DNA from 2 places in the Vibrio sp. DW001 genome. Region 2 is predicted to be linked to the other one. Evidence: riboswitches for the same ligand, from Rfam matches in the RefSeq annotation. Region 2 holds a riboswitch; the other holds the start of a gene.

Region 1 (7,098 bases), on a different replicon from region 2:
AAAACTGACCATTGCCACCCCATCTTGCGTGTTTTTTCCGTTGCGCGACAATGATATTCAATCCATCGAACAAGATTTCGCTGCTGGCCAATTCCTCGACCGAAAACGAACGAATGTGCTCTGCTGTTCCACCAAGTTGCTCACAAACGGTGAGTTTCCAGCCTGTTTCACTGAACTGTTGCATGTGCTTTGCCACAATTTGCGGTGTGTTTTTATAATCCGTCAAAATCGCAAACAGATGACCTGACTGCATCTGTGCCACCATTCCTGCACGCTCTCTACCATGGCAAGAGAGAAACTGAGCCGTCGACCACGTTAATCCCAATCGAGAAAAAGCAAGTTGGGCCGAACTTTGGGTTGGAACAAAAAGAAGTTCTTCTGCTGGTAACCTTTTCAGTAAGGTGGTTCCGATTCCAAAGAAAAGAGGATCACCGGAAGCGAGAACCACAACATCCCCTTCTTCAGACGCATCGATCACCTTATTTAACCAGACAGAAAAACCTTGGGTCATATCCAGAAAGGCACCATCGAATTGAGGAAACCATGCCATATGACGAGGATGACCTGCTACAAATCTGGCTTTCGACACAGCATTAACTGCCCTGCTGGTTAAGCTCATACAACCATCTTCAGCCACACCAATTACCGTAATACTTGCCATAGACTTATACCGTTTGATAAAGAAGTGCGTGAATAGTCGACACCACAATAGGGCTGCCGCCTTTACGGCCGACACTTGCAATATAAGGCACTTTGCTCTGGTCAATGAGGGCCTGTTTGGACTCTTTAGCTTTAACAAACCCAACAGGGATACCAACGATTAGTGCCGGTTTTATCTCCTCCGCTTCCACCATCCTTAGAACTTCAAACAAAGCAGTAGGGGCATTACCGATGCCAATTATCGCACCATCCAATAAGCCCAGATCCCGTGCTCGGCGCATAGCCCAAATAGCTCTAGTTTCACCCTTCGATTTTGCAATGGTAATTACCTCCTCGTCACTGATAAAACAGTGGGTATCATTTTTATATACCGATAGTCGCTGGGCGCTTAAACCACTGGTGATCATCGTCACATCACTAATAATTGCACAACCCGCTTTTAGCGCGTCAATTCCTGCTTCCACTGCCCCATCACCAAACCGAAACAACTGAGCAAACTCGAAATCACCCGTGGTATGAATAGCCCTTCGCACAACCGGCCACTGCTTCTCGTCAAACGGGTGACCACCGTGAATTTGGTGGACCTCGTGATCGATAATTGAGAACGAGTCATTCTCAATTACCTGCCCTTGTTGGGTCATCTGTTTCATTGTGTCCATGTCTTTTCACCTGAAAGTTGGTCAATAGGTTTGGTGGGGTTTGATATAGAATTTACATCGGGATATCGGGCTAAGGGTTTGCCATCGAAATCGATTAAAATGACGTCGATACCTAGGTCATAGGTTACATAATGATCCGCATGCATTTTTGCCTCCTGACACAAGCGCTCAAGAAACAACTCTGGTCGGTTTTCTCTAACCAGTTCTAACACATGGCGTCCGGTGTTGGCGTCAGAAATTTTATCGCATAAGAAAGAGGATACATTTGCCTCTCTGGCAAGATTGCTAAGGTGCTTGAAATCGATAGCATGACCAGATACATGAGTCATCATTCGACCGGAAATTAATTTGCCTAATTTACCGATCATGACCACCAAGGTGACCCGCTTTACGTGAAAGCGTTTCGCCGCTCTTAACCCAACGCCAATAAAATCGCCGGCCTGAATAAACGCCAATTCTGTCAGCTCTGGCCATTGCTTGATCGCCGATTTTTCTGAACGGCTACCCGTGGTTAAGATAACGTGTTCTAAACCATTGCTTTTCGCAACCTGAACCGACTGTCTCACTGACGCCGCATAAGCAGATGTAGAGAATGGCTTTACCGTTCCACGCGTACCCAAAATAGAGATTCCACCAATCAAACCTAGCCTTTCACTGATGGTCTGTTTCGCGGCTTCTACTCCTCCGGGAGCCGAAATAGTAAGTTCAAGCCCAGAATGTGGTTCGCCTAAATCATTATTGTTGTTTGGTGGAAATGTTGACGTTAAATGATCCCACTCTAGCCGCACCATTTCGAGGATATTGGCCCTAGGTATCGGGTTGATAGCAGGTTCACCGACCGGAAGTTCAAGCCCCGGAAGCGTCACAGTCGCGATCCCTTCCCCGCCTTTGAGTTGAATGCCGGGATAGCGACTCCATTTAGCCGTACACTGAATCTCTAGGCCATGGGTACAGTCGGGGTCATCTCCCCCATCTTTAATAATACCGGCAAGTACTTGTTCGGTTTGTCGTTCAACGATTCGTTCTAAACGAACCAGTTGAAATGTCACCAAGTCTCGATTGGGAAGTTGAATGTCTATTTGAGAGAACGGATTATCCGAAATAAGCATCCGAACTGCCGCGCGAGCCGCCGCCGCCGCACAAGCCCCGGTGGTATAGCCCCAGCGCAGCTCTTTATTGCTTTTCGAACGCTTTAATTTACCCACTAACAGAAACTCCGGCACAATCGGGATAGTTATATATAATCAAACATTAAATGCGGCCGAAATCGAAATACAATGACTCTGAGTGATCCCGCCCAGGCTGTTTGATTGTTGGTTATTTAGCAGGTTCTGACTTACGAAGTATATATTCAACCACACGAGATTAGATATTTCGTTCACAGTTGCGGGTACAGTTCAGGGATTTAACCTGATTCACTTTATAAAATAGTACTCAGAAGATATAAACGAGCACTACCTATCACTAAATATTTCCAAAGTCTCTCATACAGCATCGATAATAAAATTGATAAATATCAATTTAGATTAAATGATAAAACCATAACCATGAAAAATATCAGTAATTGATATGAAGAGTTTTTAATCAAAAAATATAACTTACTAATATTATTGAATTAAAATGAGGTATGTGCGCACAGGAAAAATTCTTATAGAAATAATATCTACGATAAACAGTGACGAACCTCTCATAAAGAAGGGTATTACGATTATAAAATCGACGTATGGCCTATTTCTATCCTAAATGGGATGGTATTTACCATAACTGACAATTTTCACACAACGTCATTGTTTAATTTGACACGGTTAAATAGTCGTACGATTCTTTTTCTTTATATGTCACGTAAAAAAACATATCTATATTTGTTGATATTAATCACTATTATAATTGATGTTTTTAAGGCAATATGATTGTCATTCAGGTGTAATATTTATTAAATTGACCTGAACACAGAATAATGGACATCACTCAATGCCCATTATTCTGTGTTTAGGTTAAATAACACTTAAAAGGGAATCAAGTTAGACGCTTGAGCTGTGCCCGCAACTGTAATTGGAGAGTCGGCAGACATTAGTCCACTGGATAATATCCGGGAAGGCGCGCTGCCAGATGTTGACCCAAAAGCCAGGAGACCTGCCTGAATAATGATAAAAGCTCTGAGACTAGAGTTTGTAAAGGCGAGCGGGTTACTCGTGGTTTACTGGCCTATTTATGGCCGGTCCCGATATTCAATCCTGTAAGCCAAAAATAAATGTCACACGAACCCCATCAATAGAATCACCATATGATGGAAAGGACGTTGTACTTAAACTTACGGAATATAAAAATGTTAAATTCTAAATGTTTTAATGGCATGTTTAATATACATAACATACCGCGCAAGGCACTAAAGATCATCTCTATCGGGCTATTGACCACCTTGCCTATTATCCCTGTTACTCACGCTTCGGATTCTCCCGCTAAAACAGAAAAATCTGCTATTGTACTCGCCGCATTTGGTACAAGCTATGACACGGCAATCGGGTCACTTATTGGTATACAAGAACAGGTACAAAACGCCTACCCTGATACTCCCGTCCGATTTGCATTTACCTCGAGTATTATCCGTAAAATCTGGCATAGACGCGCATCGGATGATGAGTATCAAAAAAATCATCCCGAGGTACCACAAGGTTTTTACCAAGTTAAAAACGTACTCGGTACGATGGCTGATCTGCAAAACGAAGGCTATAAGAATATCGTGGTTCAAACGACGCTGTTGTCGCACGGTGAAGAGTTTATCGATCTTAAAGCCACTGTCGACGCTCTGGCTTCCATTCAGACAATAAAAGAGAAATGGAAACCGTTTAATAAAGTCGTTCTTGGCCGCCCATTAATGGGCACATGGGGGTCACACAATCCGTACCGAGAAGACTTAGACCAACTGGCTGAAGCACTCGCTAGCGATGTGAAACGAGCAAAGGAAAACAATACTGCTTTGATCTATATGGGTCATGGCAACGACCATCTTTCTACTGGTCTCTATTATGAATTGCAAGAGGTGATGAATAAACGTTACCCCGACGTAAATATCTATGTTGGCCTAGTGGAAGGTTATCCTAACTTCGATAATATAATGGAGCAGTTAAAACGCGACGCAATACAAAGTGTTGCCGTAAAACCGCTAATGGTCGTGGCTGGAGACCATGCAAGCAACGATATGGCTGGTGATGATGATGACTCATGGAAAGTGATGTTGTCGAAGCAAAACATCAAAGTAACCCCTTTACTCGAGGGACTAGGTAGCAAAGAATCCATTCAAAAGATCTATCTTCAACACCTCGTCGACGCGGCAAAAGACGCCAACATAACGCTACGTTAACACCGTTGATCATACTCATTTAATAGAAAGAGCAGTACAGCCATGATTTCAGACCAACATCACACCGACGACGCTTTCATTGAGGTTAAATCATTGACCCGGTATTTTGGTAAAAGCAAGGCTGTCGATGAGATGAGTTTTTCCCTTCGTTGCGGAGAAGTGTGCGCCTTTCTGGGGCCGAATGGAGCAGGAAAAACCACAACAATCAAAATGATGACTGGGCTGCTCGAACCCGACTCTGGTCAGGTTCTGTATGAGAAGATAGAAAATCGCTCTAACAGACATGAACTGAGGCGATTAATCGGGGTCGTACCTCAACACAATAATGTTGACCGAGAACTAACCTCTGTTGAAAACCTTAAGGTTCACGGCCTATTGTACAAAATGCGCGGCGCTGACCTTACACAGGCTATCGATGAGTGCCTTGAGTTCGCCGGGCTAACAGAGCATAAAGACAAACCCGCCTCAAAACTATCGGGTGGAATGAAGCGAAAACTGGTTATCGCACGCGCATTGATGCACAAGCCGAAAATCTTGTTTTTGGATGAGCCTACAGTGGGTTTAGACCCCCATAGTCGAAGGAAAATGTGGTCTTTTCTCAATAAAATAAACAAAGAACGTAACTGCACTATTTTTCTCACTACTCACTATATCGAGGAAGCAGAACGATTAGCGGATCGCGTTATCTTTATAGATAGCGGGAAAATAATCACACAAGGAACCGCAGAAAACCTCAAGCACAACTTGGGACGCTATGTTCTTGAAATAGAAACCGAGGATTTTCATCAGGAGTTTTTCGATAACCGAGAGCAAGCGTTGGAAAAACTCGCTGATATCTCTCACGAACCTTTGGAAACCCGTTCGAAGAAAACGAGAGTAAGAGAAACCAGCGTCAGAGAAACCACATTGGAAGATGTTTTCCTCCATTTCACTGGAAAAAGGTTAATAAAGAATGCTTGATGGTGTCGTAGGCATTTACTATCGGGAATGCACCGTATTAAAGAAAAAGATTATCCGTGTCATATTGGCAGCAGCGGTTCCTCCGTTCCTATATCTGATGGCATTCGGCTATGGCGTAGGCAAAGGAACCACTATTGAAGGTATCGAATATCTCACATTTTTGTTACCGGGACTTTTAGCGATGTCGAGCATGAACCATAGCTATAATATCGCGAGCGAAATCAATATCAGTCGTTTCTATCTGAAGATATTTGAGGAGTACCTGTTGTCACCTAACCAGCGGTGGCAAATCGTGGCTGGCGAAGTGGCTTATGGCGTCACCAAAGGCATGATTCCCGTCGCTGTCGTGGCAATTTATAGCGTTTTTTGTGGTATCAGTTTACATTTCTCAATTCAGTTTGCCTTGGCATTACTGCTGCATCTGGTTGCCTTTGCGCTTATCGGTTTTATCATCTCACTCAAGATGAAAAATCATAGAGATCAGGCGACCATGAATTCATTTGTGATTACCCCGATGATGTTTCTTTCTGGCACATTTTTTCCTGTCGACCAGATGCCCATGATTATTCAGATACTGGCTAAGTTTTCCCCACTAACTTACAGCGCAGATCTCATTCGCTCTTCTCTGTTGGATACCCCATTTAACACCTCATCATTGGCTATATTGTTTGTTCTAACTCTCATATTGTTGTTTGTTGCCAATCGAATTGTATATAAGGTCGAAGCATGAGGTGGACATTAGTTACTATCTTTATTATTTGTATGCTGCTTTCAACGCTGATCGGTCCCAATTGGATCAATCCTTTTGATATGTCGCAGATCGAATACAAAATTCTGACCGAACTTCGAGTACCTAGAGTGTTATTTTCGGCCGTTATCGGTGCCATGCTCGGTCTTAGCGGCAGCATCTATCAACTTACGCTGAAAAACCCTTTGGCAGACAGCTTTACCACTGGCGCGGCTTCATCCTCAGCATTGGGGGCCGTGTTAGCCATTTCCCTTGGTATGCCGGTTCACTTTGTCTCTGTATTTGCTTTTATAACAGGGTTAGGTGGACTCACTATGGTTTATCGAATGTCCCTGACAGCCGGACGGATTAATCCAATTACGATGATCTTAGCCGGGGTCGTTATGAATGTGGTCGCTTCTGCGGTGATAAGCTTTTCTAAGTACTATTTTGAGGACTCATTAAACTCTATTGTCTATTGGTTAATGGGGGGCATTTTTATGGTCAACCTAGAAAGGCTAACCATCTGCACCTTATTGTTTTCGGGCGTCTTCTTTTATCTGCACCGCAATTCAATGAAACTGAACATCTTGGCTCTAGATGAACACTCGGCACAGAGCCTTGGTGTCAATGTCCATCGCCTCCGTTCAAAAGTGTTTATCGCCTCGACCTTACTGGTTTCTGTGGCGGTCAGCTTTTCAGGGATTATCGGCTTTGTTGGTCTCATCGTT
Region 2 (7,098 bases):
TATAACGCCGACACACTCAGATCGAAGTTTTCATAAAAATACATCATATTCCAAGCAAATTTATTTTCAGGGATACGAACTAATGCATCTCCTGTACTTTTATCTTCTGAATCCATCCATTCAGCAACAAGTTCATGGTTGATTGGCCCCGTATAGAAATCAATTGCGACTTCAATGCCTTCTATTGTCGCATCATTAACATTTGAAGGTGTCCATTTTCCGCTTCCATTCTCTTGAGCCCAATTTATAAGGTTTTCGATTTCTGTTTTATATGCCGTAATGCTCCAGTTTAACACTTCGTAGTTGCCTCGAAGACCAACCTCCGCGGACTCCGACTCTTCCGGTTTTAAATTTGGGTTACCTTTATCATAAGCAGATTCAGGCCAATACAAGTCGTTAAATGTTGGCGCTTTAAATGCACTACCAATAGAAGATACTATTTGAAGTGATTTCGAGATTTGATACCCTGCTGCCGCATTCCAAGTTGTCTTTCCACCAAATGCGCTATCATCATCATGTCTTAAACTCAGTTCTAAGCTTAGTGGATCAAATACAAAACTAGAGGTCAAGAATGCCGCTTTGTTTTCTTTATCTAGTTTTTCGTAATTATCCGTATTTGAGCCTCCTCTATCAGCGCTCTCTTTGTAATAATCTAATCCTGCATTAAGAACGATATTATTAAGAGCCAAATAGGTATTTACCCAGGAAACACCATTACGACGAGAAGTTATTGTCCCTTTCGCATTTTGTCCTTCAGCATCACCCGTTGCTTGATAACTCTTACCTAAAAAAAACTGTAGATTAGAAAGGTAATTCTTTTTTTCATATGTAACACCACTGGACAAACTATAGAACTCATCATCTTGTTGATTTTTCGAACCGTCATATTGACCTGCGTATTCGAAATCTGACGATTTGTCATATCCACTAAACATCAAAGACCATTCATCATTTAGTTGGTGATTAATATGACCGAATGCTGTTTGGGCTGAATAACCAAACTTTTCACCATCCGCGGCCAATTCATATATTTTGTAACCATCGCTTTGTTCTTTGTTTACTACAAAAGAACCTTGAGTATTTTCTGAAATATTACCTGATGACCGCCAACCAACTTGGCCATGATCTTCGCTACCATAACCTACTCTCAACTCATGGGTTTCTTCTGAAGATATAGTGCTTATCGCAATCACTCCGCCAATAGCATCAGATCCATAAACAGAAGCCCGTGGGCCTCTCACTATCTCAATACTCTGAATAGCAAAAGCGGGGATTAGTCCGATGGATGCTCCCCCCAACGTTGGCGAATTAACTCTAACGCCATCAACTAAAACGAGGGCATGCTTAGATTTCGTTCCACGGATATATATAGAAGAGGCATTGCCTTTGTTCCCTAGCGTATTAACCGTAATTCCAGGAACGCTTTTCAGTAACTCTAAAGCAGTGGTAGCTTGCGTCGCTTCTATACGCTCTCTATCAATAACCGTTATTGAAGCCAGAGCGGAACTCTCCGCTTGTTCAAAACGGTTGGCTGTAACAACGACAGTTTCGATATCAGAAGAAGATTGTGCAAAAGAGAGTGGTGATGCAGAAACTAGCGATGCCACTGCGGCCGCTATTATTGATTTGTTCATTAATAATCCTGTTCGCGTAAGTCCTAGCAAATGAGAAAGTTCATTTACTTGCTGGCAGGTATTCGGACTTAGGAGCATGACCTATGATAATATTAGTTGGTCGCCTAGCATCTCACTTCCCACTCATCATTGGATGTAGCAGTGTGTGGTTTTCACCGTAGATGTTCGTTCTCTTTTACCGCTGCGCGTCAGTTCTGGATTTTCACCAGATTCCCATTTCAGGCAATTTATAGTTTCAATTGCCACCAGCTCTGGAACGGATACTAATTATCAATATATCTCTTGTCTAGTGGAAAAAATTACGTTTCTACATGAAACTTATTCATATCAGTACTGGACAACCAAGCCGGATTGAATAAAATCTGCGCTCCTTGTGTAAAGTTAAAGGCATATCTATGGCAAACCTGGAAATAAACTCTAATCGCTACCACGAACAGCTGAAAGAGAAGGCGAATCGTCTCAACGAAATGTTTGTTGAATATGATGTACCTGAGTTGGAAATATTTGAATCTCCTGAGCAAAATTATCGTATGAGAGCCGAATTTCGCGTTTGGCACGAAGGTGAAGCTCTTTATTACATAATGTTTAATCAAGGAACTCGTGAGAAAATTCGCGTTGATCAATTCCCTGCGGCCAGCAACGTAATTAACGAGTTGATGCCACTCCTTATAGATACGATCAAAAACAACGATGACCTTCGGAAAAAACTGTTTCAAGTTGATTTTCTGTCAACCTTAAATGGCGAAGTGCTTATTTCTCTTCTTTATCACCGTCAGCTTGATGATAAATGGACTGAAGAGGCAAAAGCATTGAGGGTATTGCTTAATAATAGAGGCTTCAATCTTAATATTATCGGACGAGCAAGAAAAATGAAAATAGTGCTCGAGCGTGATTATGTGATTGAAAAATTAAATGTTCATGGCCGTACCTATATCTATCAACAAGTAGAAAATAGCTTTACTCAACCGAACGGTATTGTTGCTCAGAAAATGCTGGAGTGGGCGGTAGACTGTACGAAAGAAAGCAGTGGTGATTTATTAGAGCTCTATTGTGGGAACGGTAACTTTTCATTAGCCCTCGCTCAAAATTTTGAACGCGTACTCGCAACCGAAGTCGCTATGCCATCAGTAGTTTCAGCTCAATACAATATCACGGCAAATAAGATAGATAATGTCCAAATTATCCGTATGTCCGCTGAGGAGTTTACCGAAGCGATGGAAGGTAAACGGGAGTTTCGACGTTTAAAACAAGCGAATATTGACCTAACTAGTTACAACTGCAACACTATTTTTGTCGATCCACCAAGATCTGGCATGGACGAAGACACTTGTAGAATGGTTCAAGGTTATGAACGAATTTTATATATCTCTTGCAGCCCTGAAACGCTCAAAGAAAATCTCGAATTATTGTCTACAACTCACAAAATTATCAGATTCGCTCTATTTGACCAATTTCCTTACACCCACCATATGGAAGCTGGTGTTCTTTTAGAAAGGCGCAAATAAAGTAAATTAAAAAACGAGCATATCGCTCGTTTTTTAAATACCTAACTAGCTACTCACCCTTAGCGATGAAACCTAGTTTTTTCCCTACCCATAACAGTAACAACAACGTTACTATAATGGCGAAAAAATTCGATCCCGCCCCCGGATACTGAGCTTTTATAAATGCTGAGTAACCAAAAGCACCTACAAAAAAACAAGCCAAACCAACCAATGGGAGTTCTTCTGAAACGGGGTTACGTAAATAATTTTGATAAAGCATTTGTACTGATAGTACCAGTGCTATCAGTGGGAAAATGGAGAAAGCGACCTCGGTTACCGTCAACACAGAAAGTAATGCATTGCTGCACATACCCACAATTACCGCTAAAAGTAGCGTTTTTCTAGCAGAGTCACTTTTCGTTGGATTAGATTCATTCGACATAGTTATATCCTATTGTTTTGTCTTTCTCGCTCTTTTCTGTACCAATAAGCACCTTTGGCGGTCATTCTTAATTGCATCACTAACCTTTCAGTTAGTTCTTCTCTTTCATCTTTACTTAAATCCAACGCTTCTGCGCCGGAGCTAAATACCAAGATCACCGATGCTTCCGCCTGAATAGAAGCTTCCTCTCTATCCATTCCTGTGCTTATCAAATATTCGGTCATTTCAGCCACGAAATGTTGCATCTCTCTTGCCACTGCGGCTCTAAATTCAGCCGATGTACCTGAGCGTTCACGCAATAACAATCGAAACACGTTAGGGCTACTATCAATAAATTCCATAAAGGTTTCTACTGAAGTTCGAATAACACTGCCTTCTTTGGCAATTCGCTGCCTTGCTTGCCTCATAAGTTGCCTTAGGAGTAACCCGCCTTCATCAACCAAGGTTAATCCTAATTCATCCATATCTTTGAAATGACGATAGAATGAGGTTGGCGCAATACCTGCTTCCCTCGCGACTTCTCTTAAACTCAAATTTGAGAAACTGCGATCGGCTCTAAGCTGATTGAATGCTGCATCAATTAATGATCGGCGTGTTTTTTCTTTTTGTAGCGCACGAATTCCCATAGGGGGTTATTTTTACCAATAAAGCCAATTAACGTCTAATTACTATAACGCGAATTCGGACCAGTGAGAAATACACATTGTAAAAGCACAACTAACATCCATTAGATTTGCATAAGTCCGTGATCATTACCACTCTATAGTGTGATGACCATTTACCTATGGTGATAACAAGTTAAAATCTCGCTACAGCAATGTTAACAAAAATCATGGAAGGCGAATCAATATGGCTCGAAAAACTCACTTTGATGTGATCGTAATCGGTAGTGGTCCTGGAGGTGAAGGGGCAGCAATGGGATTAACCAAAGCAGGGTTAAATGTCGCCATAATTGAAAAGGAGCCAAGTGTTGGTGGCGGATGTACGCACTGGGGGACGATTCCTTCGAAAGCATTGAGACACGCAGTAAGCCGAATCATCGAATTTAATAGTAATCCACTGTTTCATCGCAATGTAAATAACGTGCATGCCTCTTTTGCCGATATTCTTAGCCATGCGAAAACCGTTATTGATAAGCAAACACGCCTTCGTCAAGGTTTTTATGATCGCAACCAATGTGACCTTATTTTTGGTAAAGCTCATTTTGTAGATAAAAATCAGGTTGCTGTAAAACAGGCTGACGGGAGCCTAGAATATTATACTGCGGACAAATTTGTCATCGCGACAGGTTCCAGACCTTACCAGCCCGAAGACGTTGACTTTAATCATCCTCGTATTTACGACAGCGACTCAATTCTTTCTTTAGGACATACTCCAAGAAACATCATTATTTACGGTGCAGGTGTCATCGGCTGCGAATACGCTTCCATCTTTCGCGGGTTAGATGTAAAAACCGATCTCATCAACACACGAGATCGCTTACTCTCATTTTTAGATAATGAAACTTCTGATGCTCTTTCATATCATTTTTGGAATAGTGGCGTTGTCATCCGAAATGACGAGACATATGAGAAAGTCGAAGCCACTGATGACGGTGTAATTATACACTTACAATCAGGGAAAAAAATGCGTGCAGACTGTTTGCTCTACGCCAATGGTCGAACGGGTAATACCGACAAACTAAACCTCGAATCAGCTGGATTGACTGCTGACGCCAGAGGGTCTCTAAGCGTCAATAAAAAATATCAAACAAAAGTAGAGCATATTTATGCCGTCGGAGATGTTATTGGATACCCTAGCTTAGCTAGTGCTGCATACGATCAAGGTCGATTTGTGGCACAGAACATTGTGAAAGGAAAAGCCGATACCCACTTAATAGAAGATATCCCTACTGGGATATACACCATACCGGAAATTAGTTCTGTGGGTAAAACAGAACAAGAACTCACTGCTGCGAAGGTTCCATATGAAGTCGGACGCTCTTCGTTTAAACACCTCGCTCGAGCTCAGATCGCCGGAAAAGATATTGGCAGCCTAAAAATTCTCTTTCATAGAGAAACCAAGGAGATATTGGGTATTCACTGTTTCGGGGAGCGCGCTGCGGAAATTATTCATATCGGGCAGGCTATAATGGAGCAAAAAGGAAAGGCGAATAACATCGAATATTTCGTCAATACGACCTTTAATTACCCCACAATGGCAGAAGCTTACCGAGTAGCGGCTTTAAACGGACTTAATCGTCTGTTTTAAAATAAAAGACTATACGCGGTAGTCATTATGTTCAGGCTGAGAATACCTCAGCCTGAACGAACTCTCAGAGAAAAACACCTCTTCTCCACTGCAAAACAAAAACAAACCCTAAACTTACACCACGTATGACCATAAAACTTATCATCGCCGCCCATAAGGCGTGATTACCAAAACCGCTCATCAAACCGAAGACCGAAAAAAAGGTACAAGTGGCAATAAACATGCTATTTCTCATCTCCTTGCCTTTTGTCGCACCGATAAAAATACCATCTAAAACAAAACACCACATAGCACACAATGGCATAGCAATTAACCAAGGGAGGTACACACTGGCAATCTTATTAACACGTTCAATATCAGTGATCATGGAGATTAAGTTGTTACCAAAGAGATAAAAAACGCACCCTAGAAAGAAACAAATGACGAAACTCCAAATAAACGTAACCATTATCGACTCTTTCAACGCCTCTCTATTTTTCGCGCCTATCGCTTTGCCCACCATGGCTTCAATGGCATAAGCAAACCCATCCATACCATAAGATATAATCATCAGAAAACTCATCAATACTGCATTAGCTGCGACGACATCATCACCATAGCTTGCTCCTTGAAAGGTCATGAAGCTAAAGGCACCCTGTAGGCATAGCGAACGTAGAAAAATATCTCGATTGAGTTTGACGAACCGTGATAGTCCACTCGTTAACCTTATGTTTTTTTTTCGTACTATTGATGAGATAGTAGGCAACTGAAAGTCTTTCCACGTCTTAACAATAAAACCCAAACCAATAACTAAGCTTGTGTATTCTGCAATAACAGAAGCAAGAGCGGCCCCTTCTACTCCCCAATTGAATCCAACCACAAAAAGAAAGTCTAAAGCAATATTGGTTACGTTGGCGAAAATCACCATCCACATGGGTGCTCGTGAGTTTTGGGTGCCTAACAACCAACCAAGCATGACATAATTAACAAGAGAAGCTGGTGCGCTCCACGCTCTAATAACAAAATAGGCCTCCCCGTAGTGCTTAACCTCATTACTCGCACGACTAAAATCGAAAATAATATCAGCCACCACTCGATGAAAAAGCAGAAATATTATTGCGAATGCAAAGGCCATAATCAAACCTTGAAGCAGAACCAAAACTAGTTGTTCTTTTTTCTCTCCACCTAGAGCTTGGGCGGTTAACCCAGTTGTCGACATTCTTAAAAAACCTAACAACCAGAACGTCACGCTGATCATCGTCCCACCCAAGGCGACACCACCTAAATACCATGAATGTTCTAAATGACC

The links. A riboswitch is a leader RNA that binds a small molecule or an ion and turns the genes downstream of it on or off. The one in region 2 is predicted to bind cobalamin.
Region 1: another riboswitch for cobalamin. It lies ahead of L3V77_RS23425 (sirohydrochlorin cobaltochelatase); the one in region 2 lies ahead of L3V77_RS16655 (TonB-dependent receptor).

What each region holds. Positions count from the first base shown of each region.
Region 1 covers NZ_CP091976.1:1,338,464-1,345,561, reverse strand. Annotated here, with positions in the region: gene cbiE (precorrin-6y C5,15-methyltransferase (decarboxylating) subunit CbiE) at 1-661, opposite strand, end outside; gene L3V77_RS23435 (precorrin-8X methylmutase) at 666-1,319, opposite strand; gene L3V77_RS23430 (cobalt-precorrin-5B (C(1))-methyltransferase) at 1,307-2,524, opposite strand; cobalamin riboswitch at 2,625-2,793, opposite strand; cobalamin riboswitch at 3,294-3,475, shown strand; gene L3V77_RS23425 (sirohydrochlorin cobaltochelatase) at 3,646-4,680, shown strand; gene L3V77_RS23420 (ABC transporter ATP-binding protein) at 4,723-5,640, shown strand; gene L3V77_RS23415 (ABC transporter permease) at 5,633-6,370, shown strand; gene L3V77_RS23410 (iron ABC transporter permease) at 6,367-7,098, shown strand, end outside.
Region 2 covers NZ_CP091975.1:3,643,109-3,650,206, forward strand. Annotated here, with positions in the region: gene L3V77_RS16655 (TonB-dependent receptor) at 1-1,634, opposite strand, end outside; cobalamin riboswitch at 1,670-1,899, opposite strand; gene trmA (tRNA (uridine(54)-C5)-methyltransferase TrmA) at 2,030-3,139, shown strand; gene L3V77_RS16665 (YijD family membrane protein) at 3,189-3,560, opposite strand; gene fabR (HTH-type transcriptional repressor FabR) at 3,563-4,186, opposite strand; gene sthA (Si-specific NAD(P)(+) transhydrogenase) at 4,410-5,810, shown strand; gene dinF (MATE family efflux transporter DinF) at 5,875-7,098, opposite strand, start outside.